DNA from 4 places in the Salinicola lusitanus genome. Region 4 is predicted to be linked to each of the others. Evidence: predicted binding sites of a transcription regulator. Region 4 holds the regulator's gene; each other region holds the start of a gene.
The links. Region 4 encodes LexA, which represses DNA repair genes until DNA is damaged. Its sites were predicted from a motif close to TACTGTNTANNTANACAGTA; they were not measured.
Positions count from the first base shown of each region.

Region 1: the regulator LexA is predicted to act here: its motif matches at 4,265-4,284, upstream of AAGT95_RS16605 (DUF1654 domain-containing protein).
Region 2: the regulator LexA is predicted to act here: its motif matches at 4,456-4,475, upstream of imuA (translesion DNA synthesis-associated protein ImuA).
Region 3: the regulator LexA is predicted to act here: its motif matches at 2,746-2,765, upstream of AAGT95_RS13755 (PA0069 family radical SAM protein).

Region 1 is NZ_CP151919.1:3,679,489-3,685,227, forward strand. Features, by position in the region: gene AAGT95_RS16585 (OmpA family protein) at 1-420, opposite strand, end outside; gene AAGT95_RS16590 (DUF2489 domain-containing protein) at 815-1,297, opposite strand; gene cysQ (3'(2'),5'-bisphosphate nucleotidase CysQ) at 1,391-2,197, opposite strand; gene AAGT95_RS16600 (SLC13 family permease) at 2,383-3,837, shown strand; gene AAGT95_RS16605 (DUF1654 domain-containing protein) at 4,305-4,553, shown strand; gene AAGT95_RS16610 (translesion error-prone DNA polymerase V autoproteolytic subunit) at 4,550-4,996, shown strand; gene AAGT95_RS16615 (Y-family DNA polymerase) at 4,993-5,739, shown strand, end outside.
Region 2 is NZ_CP151919.1:1,298,352-1,304,090, reverse strand. Features, by position in the region: gene AAGT95_RS05995 (error-prone DNA polymerase) at 1-2,297, opposite strand, end outside; gene AAGT95_RS05990 (DNA polymerase Y family protein) at 2,294-3,718, opposite strand; gene imuA (translesion DNA synthesis-associated protein ImuA) at 3,723-4,334, opposite strand; gene hexR (transcriptional regulator HexR) at 4,530-5,387, opposite strand; gene AAGT95_RS05975 (PA3496 family putative envelope integrity protein) at 5,604-5,739, shown strand, end outside.
Region 3 is NZ_CP151919.1:3,055,867-3,061,605, reverse strand. Features, by position in the region: gene AAGT95_RS13765 (flagellar motor protein MotB) at 1-210, shown strand, start outside; cobalamin riboswitch at 316-579, shown strand; gene AAGT95_RS13760 (TonB-dependent receptor domain-containing protein) at 752-2,617, shown strand; gene AAGT95_RS13755 (PA0069 family radical SAM protein) at 2,784-3,851, shown strand; gene AAGT95_RS13750 (glycosyltransferase family 2 protein) at 4,084-4,881, shown strand; gene AAGT95_RS13745 (lipid-A-disaccharide synthase N-terminal domain-containing protein) at 4,878-5,174, shown strand; gene AAGT95_RS13740 (glycosyltransferase family 39 protein) at 5,189-5,739, shown strand, end outside.
Region 4 is NZ_CP151919.1:3,876,119-3,881,857, reverse strand. Features, by position in the region: gene AAGT95_RS17530 (ribonuclease J) at 1-21, opposite strand, end outside; gene purU (formyltetrahydrofolate deformylase) at 353-1,201, shown strand; gene dinB (DNA polymerase IV) at 1,219-2,286, opposite strand; gene lexA (transcriptional repressor LexA) at 2,304-2,951, opposite strand; gene AAGT95_RS17510 (TetR/AcrR family transcriptional regulator) at 3,244-3,912, shown strand; gene nagZ (beta-N-acetylhexosaminidase) at 3,999-5,015, shown strand; gene AAGT95_RS17500 (hypoxanthine-guanine phosphoribosyltransferase) at 5,094-5,666, shown strand; gene ppsR (posphoenolpyruvate synthetase regulatory kinase/phosphorylase PpsR) at 5,704-5,739, opposite strand, start outside.

The DNA of each region.
Region 1 (5,739 bases), 200 kb from region 4:
CGGAGTTCCCGGGCACTGGTCCATGTAGTCCGGCACGCCGTCACCGTCGGTGTCGAGCGGACAACCCACGGCGTCGACCGCTACGCCAGCCGGCGTGTTCGGGCACTGGTCGCGATCGTCGGGCACGCCGTCGCCATCGCTATCCATGACGTTCGAGGAATAGTCGGCGCAAAGCAGCGCACCGGCGGTTGCACCGGCAACGCCACCGACTGCAGCACCGGTATCTTCGTCGGAATCGCTGCTGGTCGCGTAACCGATGCCACCACCGATCAGGCCGCCGGCGATGCCGCAGACGAACGGGGACTGATACCAAGCCTGGTCTGACGAGCTACCGGTGGATTCCATACCGGAACTGGCACAACCAGAGAGACCGACTACCAGAGCGGAACCCAGTAGCAGGCCAGTCGTTGATTTTTTCATGTAAGACTCCTTCTTAACACAGCGCTAGTCGTAACGGGCGTTACCCAGCGGCTTCGAGTATAGAAGCCGAATTCGTCAAGAGAAAGGTGTTCCTTCCCCAACGACAAAGAAATCTCTCGGCGACCGTCATTCGCGTCGACTTGAGCAGTGGTCAATGTTCCCATTGTCCCTTTTCTTTGCAGCTCCGTAACAGCATTATCGATTCCAGCCCGAGATGCAAACCCGTGTCGGGAAACACTGTTCTTTTTTAGCATCATTTCCAAGATTGGCAAAGTGGATTAGCGAAAACTTCGCTTTTTAATCCCTATCCTTTCGCATCAAGGACGCAGCGTGCGCCTATTCCACTTTCGCGTCGTGACCGAATAACAAGTCTCGCTGACCGAAGCCCCGCATCTCAGTTCGCGGCGCGGGAAGCGTCGCGCCCCGACCACTCGAGGCAGAAAGCCTGCAGCGCCGCCGCCGCATGGTGAAGACTGTGCTCATGCCTGGCCGCAATGGCTTCGCGCTCCTTGTCCTCTCGATGGCGGTCTTTCGGCGACAGTTCGCGCCGGGCCTGATGGGTGTGCAGATGCTCCGCTTCGGCCTGCACTTCGCGGAACACTCTCCAGCCATCCCGCTCGGTCAGGCGGTGATCGATGATATCGAGCAGCACTTTACAGCGTAACGCGCCCTCGACCATGTCCACCTGGCGTTCGAGCATGGCCTGCGACAGCGCCTGCAGGCTCTCGATGCAATTCCGATTGGCGCGCGCGACTTCCTCCTCCCGGCGCACTTTGCGCCGCTCGACCTCACGCCAAAGTCGCCACGCATAAACGGACAGCGCAACGATGACGAGAATGGCCAGGAGTGAAAGCCCTACCGCAAGTGACAAGGACATGAGAGAGAAAGCCGCCTTCTGGTGATGTGGTCATCGAGGTTTCCGAGACACCGGCGCCACGACGCTCTCGTGACGGCGCCCCAGGGTTGTCAGTCAATCCGGCCAGACGTCCCGCCACACGCCATCCAAGGAGGCGCAGGCCACGAAGGCCGGATTCAGCAGGCTATCCCCGGCATTGTAGCGTAGCGCTCTCCAGGAGTGGCAATCGACAAGATGTCCGCCGGCGCCTTCCAGCACGGCCTGCGCCGCGGCAGTATCCCACTCGCTGGTTGGACCGAACCTAGGATAGAGATCGGCCAGACCCTCCGCCACCCGGCAGCACTTGAGCGAACTGCCCAGTTCCTCGACTTCGACATTGCCCAGTGACTCGATCAGGCGCCGGGTGCTCGCCCCTCGGTGAAAACGGCTGACGACGAGCCGCAAGGGGCTGTGTGAGCGGACCTGCAGCGACTCCCAGGCCCCGCCATCACTCGCCTGGTACCAGGCTCCTCGAGCCGGCTCACCGACCCATATCTCGCCGGTGCGCGGCTTTCCGATCACCCCCAGCACGGGAAGGTTGTTGTCGATCAGGGCCACATTGACGGAGTACTGGTCCGAGCCGCGAATGAACTCCTTGGTGCCGTCCAATGGATCGACCAGCCAGTAGGTGGACCATCCGCGACGCTCCGACCATGGGATGGAGGCCGACTCCTCGGACAGGATGGGCCAGTCGCGAGAGCCAATCGACGGCAGCCCCTCGACGAGCACTTGGTGAGCGGCCAGGTCGGCGGCCGTGACCGGGCTGTCGTCCACCTTTCGCTGCGTATCGAGGGCACCATGCCCGACCGCTTCGATAGCGGCTCCGGCCTCCCTGACCAGGGCGACAAGAGGGTCAATCAAGGATTGCAGCGATACGTTCATCAGTCAGCTCTTCTAACAAGGAGATCGATTGGCGATCGGGCCAGTCGATCGTCGTTGGCAAAGCGAGTCACCATTAACTATCCCGCCACCGAGTTAGACCAAAGACTAAGACCCGGCAGGCTCGGAGTCATCTACGTCTTAAGTAGAATGGAGATCACCCCGCCTATGGACAAGGAATTCACACGATGACGGAAGCATCCGATCAAGCATCCGAAGCGCCTTCGATGGCCGCCCGGGTCGGCCTGGTTCTCGGGCCGCTCTGGGTCGTCGCGACACAGCTGCTGCCAGCCCCCGTCGGTATGGAGCCCGCAGCCTGGCACTGCGTGGGCCTGGCGCTGCTGCTGGCGACCTGGTGGGCGACCGAGGCGATCCCGATTCCAGCGACTTCGCTACTCCCCATCCCGCTGGCTCCCGCGCTCGGCATCGCCGATCTCAAGGGAACGGCCGCCAGCTACGCCAACCCCACCATCTTTCTGTTTCTCGGCGGCTTCCTGCTGGGGATCGCCATGCAGCGATGGAACCTCCACCGTCGCATTGCGTTGCGCATTCTTGACGTCGTCGGCCAGAAACCCAGGCAGCAGATCGCCGGCTTCATGCTGGCCACCGGGTTCATCAGCATGTGGGTTTCCAATACCGCGACCGCCATCATGATGCTGCCCATCGGCATGTCGGTGGTGTCCCTGTTCGCCGACGCGGAATCGGAAGACGTGAAACGATACGCCACGGCCCTGCTGCTGGCCATCGCCTATTCCGCCAGCATTGGCGGCATCGCGACGCTCATCGGCACCCCGCCAAATGCCATACTCGCGGGCTACCTGTCCAGCGAGCAGGATATCGAGCTTGGGTTCGCGCAATGGATGGTGATCGGCCTTCCCGTCAGCGTGGTGATGATGGCGGTAGCCTGGTGGTGGCTGACCCGGGGCGGCTTCAAACTCAAGCTCGATGATGACAACGGCGACGTCATTGGCGACGAACTGGCCAAGCTCGGCGAGATGAAACCGGCCGAAAAACGCGTCGGCGTCGTCTTTCTCCTGGCCGCGCTGGCCTGGGTCACGCGACCGCTACTCAACGATTGGGGCGTCGAATGGCTCTCGGACACTTCGGTCGCACTGCTGGCCGGTGTCGGGTTGTTCCTGATTCCGAGCGGCAGTGAGCGGCATCGTCCGCTACTGCTGTGGGAGGACGCCCGGGATCTCCCATGGGGAATTCTGCTGCTGTTCGGCGGGGGCCTCGCCCTGGCCAGTTCGATCAGCAGCTCCGGCCTGGCTGACTGGATTGCCAATCAACTCACCGTCTTCGGCAACTTGCCGCTTCTTCTTCTGATCGGGGTGATCACGCTGGTGATCATTTTCCTTACCGAACTGACGTCGAACACGGCAACGGCCGCTGCGTTCCTGCCGCTGCTCGGCGCCCTGGCGATATCGCTGGGGGTCGATCCCCTGCTGATTACGGTGCCGGCCGCCATCGCCGCCAGCTGTGCCTTCATGATGCCGGTGGCCACCCCACCCAACGCCATCGTGTTCGCCACGGGCCGAATGACGATCCAATCGATGATCCGCGCCGGCTTCTTCCTGAACGTCGCCGGGACCGTGGTGGTCACGCTGATCTGCCTGGGATTGATCGAGCTGGTCTGGCTATAGGTGCACCGAAGCCGGCATCATGGTCCCACTGCGGTGCCGGCTCCCCCTGCAAAGCGAGGCAACGAAAAAAGGCCGTCGGAGAGTCTCCGGCGGCCTTTTTCTCGTATCTGGTCGGAGCGACAGGATTCGAACCTGCGACCTCTGCAACCCCATTTTTGCGATGTACTCTTTGCAACCTACTGATATATATGCATTTAGCTGCGAATACCCCTTACTTAAACCCGCTCGATACGCTCCTTTAAAATCAAAGACTTCCGATGCAGTTTTGGGAAGACCTTCGAAGCGCAAGGTATAGCCCGGATAGGATCTGGGCTACACCCACACAGGCTCGTTCCTGCCCACGAACCACCCGCCATAGCTAAATCCCAGCATAGAATATCGATATAGCCAAATTCCGCTATTTGCCTAACCGTGCTCCCTTGCTCGATACTGTACGCACATACAGTATTCTTAGGGAGCACGCTGTCATGTCTGCACAGTTCAAAGCCGCCGCGTCATACCAGCGCCTGGCCAAGCGCGTTCAGCAGCAGATCGCCCGGGCGCGCGATCGCGAGCAGTACGCGGTCACCGTCTACCGCTTCGACGAGGACGACCCCACCGCGTGGGATCGGATGCTCAACGAGTTCGAGGAGCTGGACTACGTCTCGGTCAGCCGCGTCGGTGTGGCCGAGGCGCTGATCACCTGGAACGCGGCGGAAGCGGAGGCGGCGTCATGACTATCCCTGTCCAGTACCTGGGCCAGTGCGACCAGAGCGCTCAGCCGGTGATGATCCCGCTCGCCGCTGGCGAAGCCCGCGCCGGCTTCCCCTCACCCGCCGATGACTACATCGAGGCCGAGCTCGACCTGATTGCGCACATCGTGCAGCGCCCCAGCGCAACGTTCTATGTTCGCGCTGCGGGGGACTCGATGGAGCGTTACGGGATATTCAGTGGCGACATCCTGGTTGTCGACCGCTCGCTCGAGCCAGTCGAGGGCGACGTCGTCGTAATCGCGGTCGATGGCGAGATCACGTGTAAGCGGCTCGGCAAAATAGGCAAGCGGCCCTACCTGCTCGCCGGCAACGAGGCCTACAAACCGATCCCGCTGGCGAACGCCGAGTGCCACGTGTGGGGCGTCGTCACCCACAACGTGCACTCGCATCGAGGCGGCCGGGGATGATCGGGCTCGTCGATTGCAACAACTTTTACGCCAGCTGCGAGCGGGTCTTCCGTCCGGATTGGGAGGGCCGACCGGTCGCGGTGCTGTCGAACAACGACGGCTGCGTGATCGCTCGCTCGAACGAAGCGAAAGAGTTGGTCGAGATGGGGGCGCCGACGTTCAAGATTCCGCCGGCGGCGAGGCGCGAGCTGATTCTAGTCTCGTCGAATTACACGCTCTATGGCGACATGAGCCGGCGCGTGACGGCGACGCTGCGCGAGTTCACGCCTGATGTCGAGATCTACTCCATCGACGAGTCGTTTCTCGGGTTCGATGGATTCCCGATCGAGAAGCTCGAGGACCATTGCCAGCGGTTGCGGTACGTCGTGCGACGCAACACCGGCATTCCGGTCAGCGTCGGGCTGTCGACATCTCGGACGTTGGCCAAGGTCGCCAACAAGCTGGCCAAGAAGATCCCGGTATATGAGGGCGTGTGCCTGCTCCAGCCCGACACCGACATCACGCGGCAGATACTCGAAGACATGCCCGTCACGGATCTCTGGGGCGTCTCTGGCCGGCTGGGCCAGCGGCTGGCGCAGATGGGCATCGTCACCGCCTGGCAGCTGCGCGAGGCCGACCCGAAGCGGATCCGGCAGCGGTTCAGTGTCGTGCAGGAACGGCTCGTCTACGAGCTGCGCGGCATCGACTGCATCGATACCGACGACTATGGCGAGCCGAAGAAAAACATCATGACGTCGCGGTCG
Region 2 (5,739 bases), 2.2 Mb from region 4:
CGTTCCAGCATGCCGTCGACGATCCGTTGGCGATGGGGTTCGAGCCCGCCGTGGCGCTTCCAGGCGGCCATCGAACGGCGCAGCTGGTCGGCCTCGCCAGGACTGTAGCCCGCGGCCTCCACCGCCAGCGCCATCACCTGCTCCTGGAACAGCGGTACGCCCAGGGTACGCGCGAAGACCTGCTCGAACGCCTGCGAGGGGTAGGTGATCGGCTCCTCGCCGCTGCGCCGCTTGAGGTAGGGGTGCACCATGTCGCCCTGGATCGGCCCGGGGCGCACGATCGCCACCTCGATCACCAGATCGTAGAACTTGGCCGGCCTGAGCCGGGGCAGCATCGCCATCTGCGCGCGGGATTCGATCTGGAACACGCCCAGGGTGTCGGCGCGCTGGATCATGGCGTAGGTCTCGTTGCACTCCTTGGGAATCGTCGCCAGCTCGTAGTCGAGTCCGCGATGTCGGCGCAGCAGATCCAGGCTTCGCCGCAGCACCGTCAGCATGCCCAGCGAGAGCACGTCGACCTTGAGCAGGCCGACCAGGTCGAGATCGTCCTTGTCCCACTGAATCACGGTGCGTTCCGGCATGGCGGCGTTTTCCACCGGCACCAGCGTCTGCAGCGGCGCATCCGAGATCACGAATCCCCCCGGATGCTGGGAGAGATGGCGTGGAAAACCGATGAGCGTGCCGGCCAGCACCAGCAGCCGCTGCAGTGCTGGCTCGTCGGGCTCGAACCCCTGCTCGCGCAGTCGTGCCGGATCGGGAATGTGATCGGTCCAGCGCCCGGCACAGCGGGCGAGTCGATCGATCCGCTCCGGCGCGAAACCCAGTGCCCGCCCGATATCCCGAATCGCCCCGGCGGCATGGTAATGGCTGACCACGGCGGTCAGCGCCGCCCGATGCCGCCCGTAGCGGCGAAAGACGTACTGGATCACCTCCTCCCGCCGTTCATGTTCGAAATCGACATCGATATCCGGTGGCTCGTCGCGCTCGCGGGAGATGAAACGCTCGAACAGCAGCGCCGTGCGCGACGGATCGATCTCGGTAATCCCCAGTGCGAAACAGACCGCCGAGTTGGCCGCCGAGCCGCGCCCCTGGCATAGGATGTGCTGGCGTCGCGCGAAGTCGACGATGTCGTGCACGGTCAGGAAGTAGTGCTCGTAGCCGAGCTCTTCGATCAGCGCGAGTTCGTGGTCGATCTGCCCTGCCGTCTTCTCGGGCACCCCATCCGGCCATCGCCGCCGGCACCCTTCAGCGGTCAGTTCGCGCAGCCATTCGGCCGGGGTCTTGCCGTCCGGCACCACCTCGTGGGGGTAGGTGTACTCGAGCTCGCCGAGATCGAAGCGGCAGCGCGACGCCAGTGTGACGCTTGCGGCCATCAGCGCGGCGGGGTAGATCGCGGACAGCGCGTCACGCGTGCGCAGATGGCGCTCGCCGTTGGGGAACAGGGTATCGCCGGCCTCGAATACGCTCTGGTGGTGGCGAATGGCGGTGAGACAATCCTGCAGCGCCCGCCGGCCACGGGCGTGCATGTGAACGTCTCCCGTCGCCACTGCCGGAATGCCCAGCGACTCGGCCAGGGCCTGCAACTGGGCCAGGCGCGCCGCGTTGTCGCAGCCCTGCTCGAAGCCGTAGTGCAGCTCCACCGCCAGCCACAGCCGATCGGGAAAGAGGCTGGCCAATCGCTTCCCGACATCAGGATCCGGTACCGCGCCGGGAATCCACAGCGCGAACAGGCCGTCACCGCCATCGAGTCCCTCGAGATCCGATGCAAGCAGCCGGTACTCGCCCTTAGGAGCACGGCCACGAACGCGGGTAATCAATCCGCAGAGCGCTTCGTAACCCCGCCGATTCTCCACCAGCAGCACCAGCTTGATACCGCACTCGGTACGAAACTCGGCCCCGACGATCAGGTCGATGCCGTACTCACGCGCCGCCTGCCAGCCGCGCACGATGCCGGCCAGCGTGGCTTCGTCGGTGATCGCCAGGGCCTGATAGCCGTGCCGCGCCGCCCGCTCGAACAGTTCATCCGCAGTGGAAGCCCCGCGCTGGAAGCTGAAGGCGGAAAGGCAGTGCAGCTCGGCGTAGGCGTTGGCCTCGTGTCCCGGGGCCTCATAGGCGCCCGCAGTCGCGCCGATGCTACAGGCGCCCGCACCCGCGCCTATCGGCTCCCGGGCTTCCGAATCCGCGTCGATCCTACAGGCGCCCGAATCTGCGCCTACCGACTCACGGGTGTCCGAAGCGGCAGCGTCGGGCCGCGATAAGGCGACAGCGTCGGGCCGCAGTGGAAAGAGCTCGTTCATCCGAACCATCCGTGCAGATACCAGCCCTGCCGTCCCGGCTCGCACCAGACCCAGGCGTGGCGACCATCCACCCACTGGGCCAGATAGTAGTCGCGTCGAATGTCGCCACCGTCCCACCAGCCGCTTTCTATTCGCTCCGGCCCCGCCAGCAGTTGCACCACGTCGCCATCGCAGCGCTGCGGCGCAGGCACTAGCCAGCCGGGACGAGGCGGGCCGGCGCTGGCGTCACGCGCCCGTGGCCCGAGTCCGTTCAGCACCGCCTTCTCCGGCCGATACTCGCGATGTTCGACCAGCGGCCGGAGTGCCGACTCCCCCAATCGCGCCACCAGCCGCTGGTGCAGCGCCGCCCAGGCCTGGGCCTGGCGCGCCGGCCCCTCCAGCAACTCGCGTCTTGTCGGGGCATAGTCGGAGAGCCGAGGTGCGAAGAGCGTCAAGGCCATCACCGGGCCGACGAGGCGCACACGCTCCAGATGCGCTCGGGTCAGCTCGAGCAGGGTCTCGGGGTCACGCTGTACCGACAACAGACCGATCTCGACGGTCTGCGGCGGGCCGTCCTCCAGTTCGAACGTGACCTGGAATCGCTCGACCCCGGCGTCCTGGCCGATCAGAAACAGGCTCAGTTCCTGCAGCAGACGCTTGAGCGGAAAGGCCAGGCCGGCAATGGCATGCACTGGCCGATCGAACGCGAAGGTGCGAGAAAACCGCGGCGTCGGGCGGTGGTAATCCAGCGCCAGCGGCCACTCTCCCCGCAGTTCGCCCAGATGGCGCATCAGGCGGCCCCCGAAACGTCGGGCCAGGGCGCTGCGCGGCAGGGCGAACAGCTCGCCCAGACGCTGGAAGCCACTGCGGGTCAGGGTCTGCACGATGTCACGATCGGCATCGAGACTCGCCAGCCCGGCCCGATCGAGACGCAGGCTTGCCAATGCCGCTTCCAGCCCGCTCTCGTCCACTGCCAGGCCATCATGGACATTGACCAGCACCCGCGCCGCCGCCGGATTGGGGGCGATCACCAGTCGGTGCGAAAAGCCGAGCTCGCCGAGTTCCGCGCGCAGACGCGCCTCCAGCCGTGGCCAGGGGCCGAGCAGATCGAGACTGCTGGCGATTTCGAACACCAGCGCATGGGGATAGTGAAGGCTGACCTGAGCGCTGAAGCCATAGGCCCAGGCGGCCAGACGTCGGCGCCAACGTTCGACGGATTCGGCATCGAACGGCGCGGTTTCCAGGCTGTCACAGAGCGCTTCGGCGAAGCCCAGCGCCTGTCCGGGCCTGACGCCTCGCTCGCGGGCCGCGCGATTGGCAGCACGGATGCATTGACGCGGTGGCGGCCCGTCGATCAGTGCGAACGGAGCGCCGGGATCGGGGCGGCGACGCAGCGCGCCCTCCAGCGCCAGACGCGGGAACAGCAGGCAGACCCAACGCATGCGGTCACGTCCCGCCGCCGAAGGCGATCCGACGCGAGGAGACCAAGCCGCCGCGACACTTGAGGACTTCCAGCTCGGCGTACCGGTGCAATCGCAACCGCAGTGGCGCCGGTGATGCCTCGGCCACCTTCACCAAAGGACGATGCACGAAGGCCAGCGTATTCCCGCTGGCCGCCGCCACCTGCAACCGGCGCATGAGACGGCTATCGGCCTGCGGCAGCCAGGCCATGACGGCCCCGCAGCAGCCGGCGCGCAGACACTGCTCCGCCGCCCATAACGCCTCGCGACCCTGCACTTCGAGCCAGTGGCACTGCCCGAGCGCCACACCCGCCTGCCGCCACGCTGCCGGGTAGGGCGCCCCCGGTGGCGAAATCAGCACGATCGGCCTGCCTTGCCGTGTCATCCGCGAGAGCACGGGCCACAGCAGGGCCAGCTCGCCGTTGCCGGCGCCGTTCGACAGCAGCTCGCTGACCGCGGCCGGTGGCCAGCCACCGCCCGGCAGGAGCGCATCGAGCTCGGCGTGTCCGCTGGCAATCGCCTCGCCTCGATCGCCGGCGGTATTGGCCTGGGCACGCCAGACCTGGCGGCTGTCGAGCAGGGTTTCCAGGCTGCTCATCGGCCGGCCTCCTTGGCGAGGGGTGGCAGCGGTAGCCATCGAAAACAGCAGGAAGCGAGTGACGACATGGCGGTGCTCGGGAGAGTTGAATCGTTGCCAACAGTGTCACTCAGAACACGAATACTGTCTATATATACAGTATTCGATACGTAAAAAAACGCCACCTCAAGCGACGTTTCCCGGGATGCGAGCGGCTCAGGAGACGCTGTTGGAAACCCTCAGCGACCCCAGGCTGCGCTTGATCGCCTTGAGCTGATCGCTGATCTGCGGGCCACGATTCTTGGCCACGCCCACGGCGAGCACGTCGATGGTCAACAGGTGGGCGATGCGCGAGGTCATGGGGATGTAGACCTCGGTGTCCTCCTGCACGTCGACCGGCAGTGTCAGGGTCACCTCGCGAGCCAGTGGCGAATCGCTGGGACACAGGCCGATCACGGTAGCGCCGGCCTTGACCGCCGTCTTCGCGCTGGCGATCAGCGCCCGGGTGCGGCCGGTCTGGGAGATCGCCACCACCACGTCGCCCGCCTTCATGGTGGCGGCGGACATGGCCTGCATGTGGGGATCGGCATAGGCCGACGTCTGGATCTGGAGACGGAAGAACTTGTGCTGGGCATCGGCGGCGACGATACCCGATGCGCCATAACCGTAGAACTCGACCCGGTTGGCGACTGCCAGCGCGGCGATTGCCTTGCCCAGCGCCTCATTGTCGAGACGATCGCGGACCTGTTCGAGGGTCTCGATGGTGCTGTCGAAGATGCCATGGGAGAACTCGGCCACGCTATCGCCGTCGTTCATGGTGAACTGGGCGTACTGACTTCCCTTGGCCATCATCTGCGCCAGTTTCAGCTTGAACTCCTGGAATCCGGCCATGCCCATGGCGCGACAGAAGCGCACTACCGTGGGCTCGCTGACCTGCGCCTCGCTGGCCAGGTCGGTGATCCGCATCAGGATCACCTCTTCCGGATTGCGCAGCACGAAGCGCGCCACCTTCTGCTCGGAACGGCGCAGACGATCCATGTGAACGCGCAATTCATCGAACAGCGAACGACTCATGGCTGGCCCTCGGATGGCGACATCAAGCGGTCTCGTGTCTCTGGATTTCGATCAGGAGTTCGCGGCCTAGTATGCCCGACTCGGGCTGGCGGGAATACGCCGACACGGCGCGTTGGAAGCATGAAAAAAGTGAACCGTCATTATCTTGTAAAGTTGAGTATAGTATGCATGTCGGGCGAAAACCGACGGTTCCGAGGATGCCAGGAGATTCGATCAATGAAGGACATCGAACATCTTCACACCCTGAAGAGCGAAATTTTCGATATTTTCATGACGTTGGAGGTCAACGAGCACGAGCAGCGCAAGCGCAAGGCAGCCGTGCGATACCTCAAGGCCCGGCGCGGCATCGAGC
Region 3 (5,739 bases), 820 kb from region 4:
CCGCGCTTCCCCTCCAACTGGGAGCTCTCGGCGGCGCGAGCCTCGGCGGTGGTGCGCGTACTGCGGTTGGCCGGTATCGACGGCGACCGGCTACGGGCGATCGGCTACGCCTCGACCCACCCCCTGGCCAGCAACCACACCCCCACCGGTCGCGCCAGCAATCGCCGCGTGGAGCTGGTGCTTCAGGAATCGAACTCGCCGACGCCGTGACGACTCGCCCCGGGTCGCGGCGCCGCGAGCGCCGCCCCGCGCAGGAATGCCATCGGCCATCCCTGCCGATCCTGAATTCACTTGTGGGAAGGAAGCTGCGACAATCCGCCCCGTCGAGAGACGTGTGCACGGGAAGCGGGTGAGAACCCCGCACTGCCCCCGCAACGGTAATCGCGTTGGGAATGTTGCATTTCCCTGGATACCACCGGGATGCGCCATCGAGCCATCCAGCCACTGTGATCCACCGGATATCGATTCGAAAGCGTTCGTGTCAAGGGAACGTCCGGGGTCATGGGAAGGCGTGTGTATCGGGTGACCCGAGGGTCACCCCGCGAGAGTCCGGAGACCGGCGCGTTTCTCTTCACTGGTTGATGCGGAGGGCTCATCCAGTGACGACCCCACCTGCCCGAGTGCACTGACGCCCGGGGCGGGCTTCGTCACGTCCGTCCTCCCATTGCGTTCTCGTCAGGATTCAGCACCATCGGCCTCGCCCCAGCAGCGGCGGTAGTCGATGGCGCCACGCAGTTGGGGATCACATCACATGCGTTACAAGAAAAGCGCGGTTACCTCGAGCCTCGCGCTCACGGTAGCCATGGCCACGCTGCCGGCCCATGCCCAGCAGGTCTCGGCCCGACAGCAGCAGCTCGACGACGTCCAGGTCACCGCCAATCGCCTGCCGCAATCGCAGGCCGACGTGCTGGCCAGCACCACCATCATCGATCGCGCCGAGATCGAGCGCAGCCAGGCCGACAGCGTGGTCGAACTGCTGCAGGGCCGCGCCGGCATCGAGATCGCCCAGACCGGCGCGCCGGGCAGTCTCACCAGCCTGTTCATGCGCGGCAGCGAATCCGATCATAGCGTCGTGCTGGTCGATGGCGTTCGGATCAACTCGGCGACGAGTGGCGGCGCCAGCCTTGAGTTCCTGCCGCCGGAAGCGATCGACCGCATCGAAATCGTCCGCGGCCCACGAGCGGCGGCCTATGGCGCCGATGCCATCGGCGGCGTGATCCAGATATTCACCCGGCGCGGCGGCGATGGCACTCGAGGCGCGCTGAACCTGAGAGTCGGGGAGAACAGCACCAACAAGCAGAATCTGTTCGTCTCCACGGGAGACGACGACACCCGCCTTAACGCCACCCTGTTTCGCCGCGACGGCGACGGCTTCAACGCCACCGAGGCCGACACCAGCGGCGAGCGGGATGGCTTCGAACGCAGCGGTGGTCAATTGGGCCTCTCTCACCGTTTCAGCGATCGGGTCGACTTCAGCTTCAATGCCCTGCGCCAGAATTTCGACACCGATTATGACGACTGTTACCCCGCCAGCGCCCTGGGCGCGTCCCAGGACTGCCGGACCAAGGGTTACCTGCAGACCTTCGGCGGTCAGCTCGACGTTGCGCTCGATACCGACTGGGACATGATTCTCACCGCCGGTCATTTCGACGAGCAGCGGGAGGAGCGCTATGCCGGCGAGCGCAACAGCCGCACCGAGTCACACCGCAACGAGCTGGGATTGCAGCACCGCTTCACGCGGCAAAATGGCGTCGACGTGCTCGGGGTCGACTATCGCGAGGAGCGTCTCGATTACGACGATTACGCCTATGGTTCGCGATATCAAAAGGATAGCCGCGAGAACTACGGCCTCTACGCCATGGTCCAGCGTCAACATGGTCCCCACGAGGTGTCGGGCTCACTGCGCTACGACGATGATTCGCGGTTCGGCGACGAGACGACCGGTAATCTCGGCTATGCCTATCACCTGACCCGGTTCCAACGAATCGGCGTCAGCTACGGCACCGCCTTCAAGGCGCCCAATCTGATCGACCTCTACGGACCCTACGGCACCAACCCCGATCTCGACGCCGAGACCTCGAAGACACTGGAGGCCTTCTGGGCCCTGGACCGCGGCCCCTGGGACGCTCGGGTGTCCGTGTTCGAAAGCCGGATCGACGACCTGATCAGCTACGACCCGACGACCTATATTCCCTACAACGTCGATGAAGCGCGCATCCGGGGCGTCGAGTTGAGCGGCGGCTGGCAGCGCGACGGTTTCGCCCTGCGCGCCAGCCTGACTCACCAGGATCCGGAGGATCGCGATACCGGCGACCGACTCAAGCGCCGCGCCAGGACGTTCGGCCGGGTCGATGCCGACTATAGCCTCGCTGCCTGGTCCGTCGGCGCCACCCTGCGCGCCGCGGGCGATCGCCGCGACACCCAGTTCTCCTTCCCCTACGGCGATACCACCACGGCCGGCTACGGCGTGGTTGACCTGCGTACCGCCTGGCAGGTCACGCCGACCGTCGAACTGTCGGCCAAGCTGGAAAACGCCTTCGACAAGGATTATCAGCTGGTGGATGGCTACAACACCCAGGACCGCTATCTCGAAGGTGGCGTGAAGCTCAGCTTCTGACTGCCTTCCGCATGCGGCGGCGCCGGCTCCCGGCGCCGCTTCCCGCTTCCCGCTTCCCGCTTCCCTCTTCCCTCTTCCCTCTTCCCTCTTCCCTCTTTGAACAGCTTCTCCCTTTTCGCTCCCGGTGATACTGTATATATAAACAGCATCCACAGGAGTCGCTGGCATGACGTCTCCCTCCAGGCCCATGAAAGGCCGCGGCGCGACCTACAACCCCGACAACCGTTTCCAGCCGACCCACAGCACCCGTGAAGACGACGGCTGGTGGCAGGAGGAGCTGCCGCCGCGAATCGCTACCCAGGTCCAGTTCGAGGCACCCCACACGGCGCTCTCCTGGAATCAATCGCCGGATCTGGGGTTCGATCGCTCGCTCAACCCCTATCGCGGCTGCGAGCACGGCTGTATCTATTGCTACGCCCGGCCCAGCCACGCCTATTGGGATCTCTCTCCCGGCATCGATTTCGAGACCCGGCTGATCGCCAAGACCGGCATGGTGGACCGGCTGCGCGAGGAACTGTGCAAGCCCGGTTACGTCTGCCGCCCCATCAATCTCTCCGGCAACACCGACTGCTACCAGCCGATCGAGGCCCAACATGGGACGACGCGCTCGCTGCTGGAACTCCTGCTGACGTGTCGCCACCCGGTCACGCTGGTGACCAAGAGCGCGCTCGTTCTGCGCGACCGTGAGCTTCTGGCCGAGATGGCGCGCCAGCGTCTGGTCAGGGTCTTCGTCAGTCTCACCTCGCTCGACAACGAGTTGAAGCGCACCCTGGAGCCGCGTACCGCCTCTCCGGCGGCGCGCATCAAGGTCATCCGGGAGCTGCACCAGGCGGGAATACCGGTCGGCGTGCTGGTGGCGCCGGTCATTCCTGCCATCAACGATAGCGAGATCGAGACCCTTCTGGCCCGGGCCGCTGACGCCGGCGCCCGAACCGCCAGTTGGACGCTACTGCGCCTGCCGCGCGAGGTGTCGCCGCTGTTCGAGGCCTGGCTGGAACAGCACTACCCGGAGCGTGCGGGCAAGGTGATGAGCCTGGTCCGCCAGTCCCGCGGCGGCCACGCCAACGACAGTCGCTTCGGCCATCGCATGCGTGGCGAGGGCCTGTTCGTGGACATGATCGCCCAGCGCTTCCGCCGCGCGGCCAAGCGGTTGGGAATGGGTCAACGGGCGGACATGGGGCTCGAGACCACCCACTTCCGCGCGCCTCATGCCCAGCAGGACCTGTTCGGCTGATTCTCGGGAACCGGCCAACACCTGCCGACGACATTCCATGGTAGGAATGTCGTTGTCGCGATTGTCGCTTAAGCTTCCTTTAAGTCTGGCCCGCGACCATGGCGGCACGCCGCTCGCGCGCTCCGCGACACGATCAACCGAGCCAGACCGAACCGCCTGGGCCATACATTCGGAGAGGCGGGTTTCATCCATTGCCCAGGCCATCGGTCACCTCGCCAGGAAATTGCCATCCATGCATTCATCCCTTCGCTCTCCCCTGCTCTCGATCCTGATCCCGGCCAAGGACGAGGCCGGCAATCTGCCAGGCCTGCTCGATGAGATCGAGCGGGCACTGGCGGATATCGACCACGAAGTCATCGTGGTCGACGACGCCTCGACCGACGACACCTGGGATCTGCTGGAACGACGGGCCGCGCGGGATCCCCGCCTGCGCCCGATGCGTCACGCCCGGAGTGCGGGACAGAGCACCTCGGTCTGGCAGGCGGCCAGGGTCGCGCGGGGTCTCTGGCTCGGCACGCTCGATGGCGACGGCCAGAACGATCCGGCCGATCTCCCCAGGCTGTTCGAACGCGCCCGGCGCGGAGATGTCGCACTGGTCGCGGGACACCGCACCAATCGCCGTGACGACTGGATCAAACGGCTCTCCTCCAGGGTGGCCAATCGCGTGCGCTCGGCGCTGCTGAACGACGCCACGCCGGATACCGGTTGCGGATTGAAGGTGGTGCACCGCGAAGCCTTCATGGCACTCCCCTACTTTGACCACATGCACCGCTTCCTGCCGGCGCTGATCCGCGCCCAGGGCGGCCAGTGCGTCTCCGTTCCGGTCAACCACCGCCCGCGGGGGACCGGGACGTCACACTACGGGCTCAACAATCGCCTGTGGGTCGGGCTGGTGGATATGGTCGGCGTCATGTGGTTGCGCCGCCGTAGCCGGCTGCCCGCGGCATGCCTCGAGCTGACGGGCGCGATGACGGCACCGGGTGACACGGCCGATCACCGGCGCCCCGACGGCGCGGAGGCGACATCATGAGCCAAGAGTGGATATGGGTGATCATCGGCTTTATCGGCCAGACCCTGTTTTCGGCCCGTTTCATCATTCAGTGGCTCGCCAGCGAGCGCGCCAGGCGCAGCATCATTCCCGTCGCCTTCTGGTTCTTCAGCATTGGTGGGGGTGCCACCCTGCTGGCCTACGCGATCTACCGTCGCGACCCGGTATTCATCGCCGGTCAGGGTGCCGGTCTGGTCATCTACGTTCGCAATCTGATGCTGATCCGGCGGGAGAAGCACCAGGCTAGCGTCCCGGAAACCTCCTCGAATTCCTGAACGAGATCTCGCTCATGCGGCGCTTCCTGTCCGATCCCTCACAGGCCCACTATCGGCGCGCCTGGCTGCTGTTGCTGCTGTTCACCACCGTGCTGCTGGGCATCGGTATCGGCCTGCGGGACCCCTGGCCGGCCGACGAACCGCGTTTTGCCCTCAACGCGCTGGAGATGTTGCGCACCGGCCAGTTCTGGTTTCCCCACCGCGGTGGCGAACTCTATCCTGACAAGCCGCCGGTGTTCATGTGGGCGTCGGCGCTGAGTATCTGGCTGACCGGTTCGGTGCGCTGGGGATTCTTGATCCCCACTACGCTCGCGGGTATCGGCACCCTGTTGCTGACGGTCGATCTGTGTCGCCGCCTGTACGGCCGCCGCATCGCGCTGATGTCGGGGCTGGCGCTGCTGAGCGCGTTCCAGTTCGTGCTGCAGGCCAAGACCGCGCAGATCGACATGATGCTGACCTTCTGTACCACGCTCGCCACCTATGGCTTGCTCCGCCACGCCCTGCTGGGACCTGCCCGGCGCTGGTGGCTGGTGGGCTGGGCAGCGATGGGGCTGGGCATCATCAC
Region 4 (5,739 bases):
CTGTGCGCGCGGACGGAACATCGTCATCCTTGAAGGAGGAAATCTCGTTCCACTATAAGTCATGCGTCTCGACCCGCTCAAACGGGCGCAGACGCTGGTCGACGCTGACGAGTAGGGTACAATGCGCCGTTCGTCGGGAAGCGGCGTCACCTGGGATCGGGGCTGGTGTTGCCGTCGGCGGCTCCTCGTGCGGGTCGCCAGGGCGGCGGGTCATCGATGTGTCGTTGCTGCCGAGGTGATGCCGCCGCGCCGGGTTCGGTTTCGCAACCGGGCCGAATGGTCGGTTTGAGCGCTTTTACACCCCGAGCTCTTTCCTAAAGCGCTTATGCGTTAACAGAGTGTCCTCAGAGTTATGTCGCACAACTATCGTCTCATCGTTTCCTGTCCCGACCGCGTCGGTATCGTCTCGCGGGTGTCGGGCTTCATCGCCTCCCAGGAAGGCTCGATCATCGAAGCCAACCAGCATTCCGACCTGGCTACCGGGCGCTTCTTCATGCGCTACGACATTCAGGCCAATGCGCTGAGCGCCCAGGAGTTTCGAATCGCCTTCGCGCCCATCGCCGAAGAGTTCGAGATGAGCTGGCGCCTCAGCGACTCCGACCGACGCCAGCGGCTGGTGATCATGGTTTCCAAGGAGTCGCACTGTCTGGCCGATCTGCTCTATCGCTGGTCGGCCGGAGAGCTCGAGTGCGACATCCCGTGCGTGATCTCCAACCATGACGATCTGCGCGCCATGGTCGCCTGGTACGGGATTCCGTTCCATCACGTTCCGGTGGAGCCCGGCGACAAGGCGTCGGCCTTTGCCCAGACCGAGCGTCTGATAGCGGCGGCCGAAGCCGACAGCGTGGTACTGGCGCGATACATGCAGATTCTGCCACCCGATCTCTGCCAGCGGTACGCCGGGCGAGTCATCAATATCCACCACAGCTTCCTGCCGTCGTTCGCCGGGGCCAAGCCTTACCACCAAGCCTTCGAGCGTGGCGTCAAGCTGATCGGTGCCAGCTGCCACTACGTCACCGAGGAGCTCGACGCGGGGCCGATCATCGAACAGGACATCCAGCGCGTGTCGCATTGCCATACACCCCAGGACCTGGTGCGGCTGGGGCGCGATGTGGAAAAGGCCGTGCTCGCGCGTGGATTGCGATGGCATCTACAGGATCGCGTGCTCATTCACGGCAACAAGACGGTGGTGTTCTCCTGATCCGCGCCACCTGACGTTCAAGGCGTCGCCGGTTGGTCGCCGTCGAACAGGCCCAACTGGCGCTGCTCCTGCTCCGGCACCAGCCGCACGCCGACACCCAGCAGCCTGACCGGGCGCTCGCCTCGTCGCCATGCGCTCTCCAGCAGCTCATGGAAGCGCGCGTCGATGATGCCGCGAGCCCCCGTTTCCTGCGTGGTGCTGGAGAAGTCGTCGAAGCGTACTTTGACGAACTGCTTGGCAATGGCAGGATCGCCATGGCGGGCGACGCGATCGTGGAGTTTCTCGATCAGGGGCTCGAGCGCGCCGTGACAGTCACTCAGGTGGGGCAGGTCGCGGTCATAGGTGGTCTCGACGCTGACGGATTTGCGTTCACGCGAGACATTGACCGGACGGTCGTCGATGCCGTGCGCCAATTCGTGCAGACGGCGTCCGAACTTGCCGAACTGATCCAGCAGCTTGTCCATCGACTGGGCCCGGAGATCGGCACAACTGGCGATCCCCAAGGTATCGAGCTTGGTTGCCGTCGCCGGCCCGACGCCATGGAGTTTCCTGACCGGCAAGTCGGTAATGAACGACTCCATCTCCGTCGGCGGGATCACAAACAGGCCGTCGGGTTTGTCCCAGTCGCTGGCGATCTTGGCAAGGAACTTGTTGGGGGCGACGCCGACCGAGATGACGATGCCCGTTCTCGCCAGGGCTTCGTCCTTGAGCCAGCGAGCCATCCAGGTGGCGCTGCCCCGGAATCGGGTGACTTCGGTCACGTCGAGGTAGGCTTCATCGAGAGAGAGTGGCTCGACCAGCGGTGTCAGTTCGTGAAAGATCGCCTGGATCTGCTGCGATACTTCCCGATACTTGTTGAAGTCGGGCGGCAGCAGCTTCAACTCGGGACACAGACGCAGCGCTCGCGCCGTGGGCATGGCGGAGTGCACGCCGAATTGCCGCGCCGGGTAGTTGCAGGTAGCGATCACCCCCCGTCGCTCGGCACTTCCGCCGATCGCCAGCGGCGTATTCGCGAGCGACGGATCGTCGCGCATCTCCACGGCCGCGTAGAAGCAGTCGCAGTCGGCGTGCAGAATCTTGCGCATGGCGCCGGGCGATAGCCTCAGTGAAGGCCGGTGCCGTTGCCACCGCGAATGACGCCAACGCCGAGTCCCTCGATCTCCAGGTGCTGATGCTTCAGATCGATCACGATGGGCTCGAAGTCCGCATTCTCGGCGATGAGCGTGACCCGGCTACCCTGGCGCTGGAAGCGCTTGACGGTGACGTCGTCTTCCAGCCTTGCCACGACGATCTGGCCGTTGCGAATCTCCTGGGTGCGGTGAACGGCGAGCAGGTCGCCGTCGAAGATTCCGGCGTCCTTCATCGACAGTCCGCGAACCCGGAGCAGGTAGTCGGCGCTGGGCGTGAAATAGTCGGCCGGGAGGGGGCAGTATCGGTCGATGTGTTCGGTGGCCAGAATCGGGCTGCCCGCAGCGACGCTGCCGATCACCGGCAAGCCCTCGGCAGCGGCTTCGGCGGGCTCGGCTTCCTGCCCGCTGGTGGGCAGTCGGATCCCGCGGGAGGTGCCGGGTATCATGCGGATGACGCCCTTGCGGTCCAGCGCGCGCAAGTGCTCCTCGGCGGCGTTGGGGGAGCGGAACCCCAGCGCGCGGGCGATTTCGGCTCGTGTCGGCGGGTAGCCGAATTCGCCCATCGTCTTGACGATGAAATCATAGACGTTCTGCTGTCGTGCGGTGAGCGGTCGCGCCATCGGTCTCTCCCGGGCCTTGAGGGTCAATCAGGCGATTTGGGGCCTGCTTGGATTGCCAGGCGTTATCCAACTGGACATGGATCGGATTGGGTGGCGTCCGATCCGCAGCCAGGCGTGTTCATGCATACAGGCTGGAATTGTATCCAGTCGTTGGCGATGAGGGAAGTCTTTCGCGCCCGGACTGGGAGACCCGGAACTCCAGGTCCGACGAAATGCTCGATTGTGTGGCTTGTGTGGGAATGATTAGAATCATAATCGTTCTAAGTCGTTGTTCTCAGGCACGAGGTATGACATGGCCCGACCCGACACCGTTACTCGTATTCTCGATACGGCGGAGGTCCTTTTTGCCGAAAAGGGGTTCGCTGAAACCTCGCTGCGCAACATCACGACCCGGGCCAAGGTCAATCTGGCGGCGGTGAATTATCATTTTGGGTCCAAGAAAGCGTTGATCCAGGCCGTGTTTGCCCGCTATCTCGATCCCTTCTCGGAGCGGCTGAATCTGGCGCTGGATGGGCTGGAGGCTCGCTACCGGAACGGGGGCGTGCCACTCGAGGTACTGCTGGAGCAGCTTGCCACCAGCGTTCTGGAGGTGCCCGCCGAACGTAACAGCCTCAAGGTCTTCATGAAGCTGCTGGGGTTGGCCTATACGCAGGCCCAGGGACATCTGCGGCGCTACATCCAGGAGCACTACGGGGAGACGTTCCACCGTTTCGTCCGCTGCCTGCGACTGGCGACGCCGGACCTGCCGGATGCCGAGCGATTCTGGCGACTCCATTTCATGCTGGGCACGGTGATCTTCACCCTGTCCGGACTGGATGCGCTGAGGGATATCGCCGACAGCGAGTATCAGGAACACATGTCGGTCAGGGAGCTGATCCGCCACCTTCGTCCGGTCGTGGTGGCCGGCATGCAGGCGCCGCTGCCTGCGTCCCTCGAGAAGGTCGGTTCGGCTGTCGAGTGAGAGGATGACTCCTGGCACCCTCGGCCTCTGTCATGGGAACCCACTGTCGTCTAGAATCGGGCGCTCAATGGTCTCAGGTGTTAGCTATGACTCAACCTCTCGGCCCGGTCATGCTGGATGTCGAAGGCACCCAGTTACGTGACGAAGAGCGCCAGTTGATCTCGCGAGCGGAGGTCGGTGGTGTCTTGCTGTTTGCCAGGAACACCCCGGACGTCGCCACGACCCAGGCGTTGATCGGCCAGATTCGCGAGTGTCGCCCCGATATCCTGGTTGCGATCGATCAGGAAGGTGGTCGGGTGCAGCGCTTGAAGGAGGGCGTGACGCAGATACCGCCCATGGCGGTACTGGGCCACCACTTCGCGGAGTCCCCCGAGTCGGCATTGACCCTGACCCAGGACGCCGGCTGGCTGCTGGGCATGGAGATGGCCGCTTGCGGGTTCGATCTGAGTTTCGCGCCTGTGCTCGATCTCGACGACGACCAGTCGCCCGCCATCGGGTCGCGAAGTTTCTCGCCGGATCCGGAGGTGGTCGCCGTGCTGGCGGGCGCCTTCATCGAGGGGCTCCACGAAGCGGGCATGGTCGCTGTCGGCAAGCACTTTCCCGGCCACGGGGGAGCGCGGCAGGACTCTCATTTCGGGGTTGCCGAGGATCCGCGCTCCCTGGCGGAGCTGCGCGAGCACGACCTGGTGCCTTTCGCCAGGCTCGCCACCAAGCTGGATGGCATCATGCCGGCTCACGTCATCTACTCCGCGTTCGACGATCGGCCCGCCGGGTTCTCTCCCAGCTGGCTCGGGATGCTGCGCGAGGAGCTCGGTTTCAAGGGCGCCATCTTCTCGGATGATCTGACCATGGCGGCGGCGCACGCCGCCGGGTCACCCAGCGAGCGGGCCGAAGCGGCCTGGGGGGCCGGTTGCGACATGGCCGTCATCTGCAATGCTCCCGCAGCAGCACGCGAGATCGTCGCGGCCTGTGAGGGGCGCCAGGCCCAGCGTGTCGCCAAACTGCGTTACGCCCGCGCCCGCCCCACGCTGGCGTCGCTCGCCGCGATCTCCCGCTGGCGGCGCACCCACGTCCGTCTCGAATCGCTCAACGAGTCCGAATGACGGGTAGAGACCCTCTGTTTTCCCGCGACGGCCGGTGATGACCCTGGCCGTCGCTCTTTCCATGGTGAACCGTAGACGATGAATCAACCCCCCTCGATCGACGCCCTGAGCTCGATGCAGGAAGTGATGGACAACGCCGATTGCCTGATCGACCAGGCGCAGGTGGAACAGGCGCTGGACCGCATGGCGGCCGATATCACGAACCAGTTGGGCGACAAGCTGCCGGTCTTCTATTGCGTCATGAACGGCGGCCTGATCACCACCGGACATCTGCTGACGCGGCTCGGTTTTCCGCTGGAAGTCGACTATCTGCACGCTACCCGCTATCGCGGTGGTATCCGCGGCGGTGAGCTGTTCTGGCGAGTGTCGCCGGAGATTCCCATGGCCGGTCGCCATGTCGTGATCGTCGACGACATTCTCGACGAGGGCGCCACGCTGGCGGCCATTCTCGATTACTGCCGCCAGGCTGGCGCGGCGAGCATCTCGACGGCGGTGCTGGTCGACAAGCGACACGATCGCAAGTCGTCGCCGGATCTGAAGGCCGACTACTGCGGCCTGGAGGTCGTCGATCGCTACGTGTTCGGCTTCGGCATGGATTACAAGGGGTACTGGCGTAACGCGCCGGGTATCTTCGCGCCCAAGGGGTTGTGAGCCGACCGCTGATGCTCCGAGTCTCGTTTCAGCCCGCCTAGCGCGGGCTGAAACGTCTCTGCAGGCCGGTTTC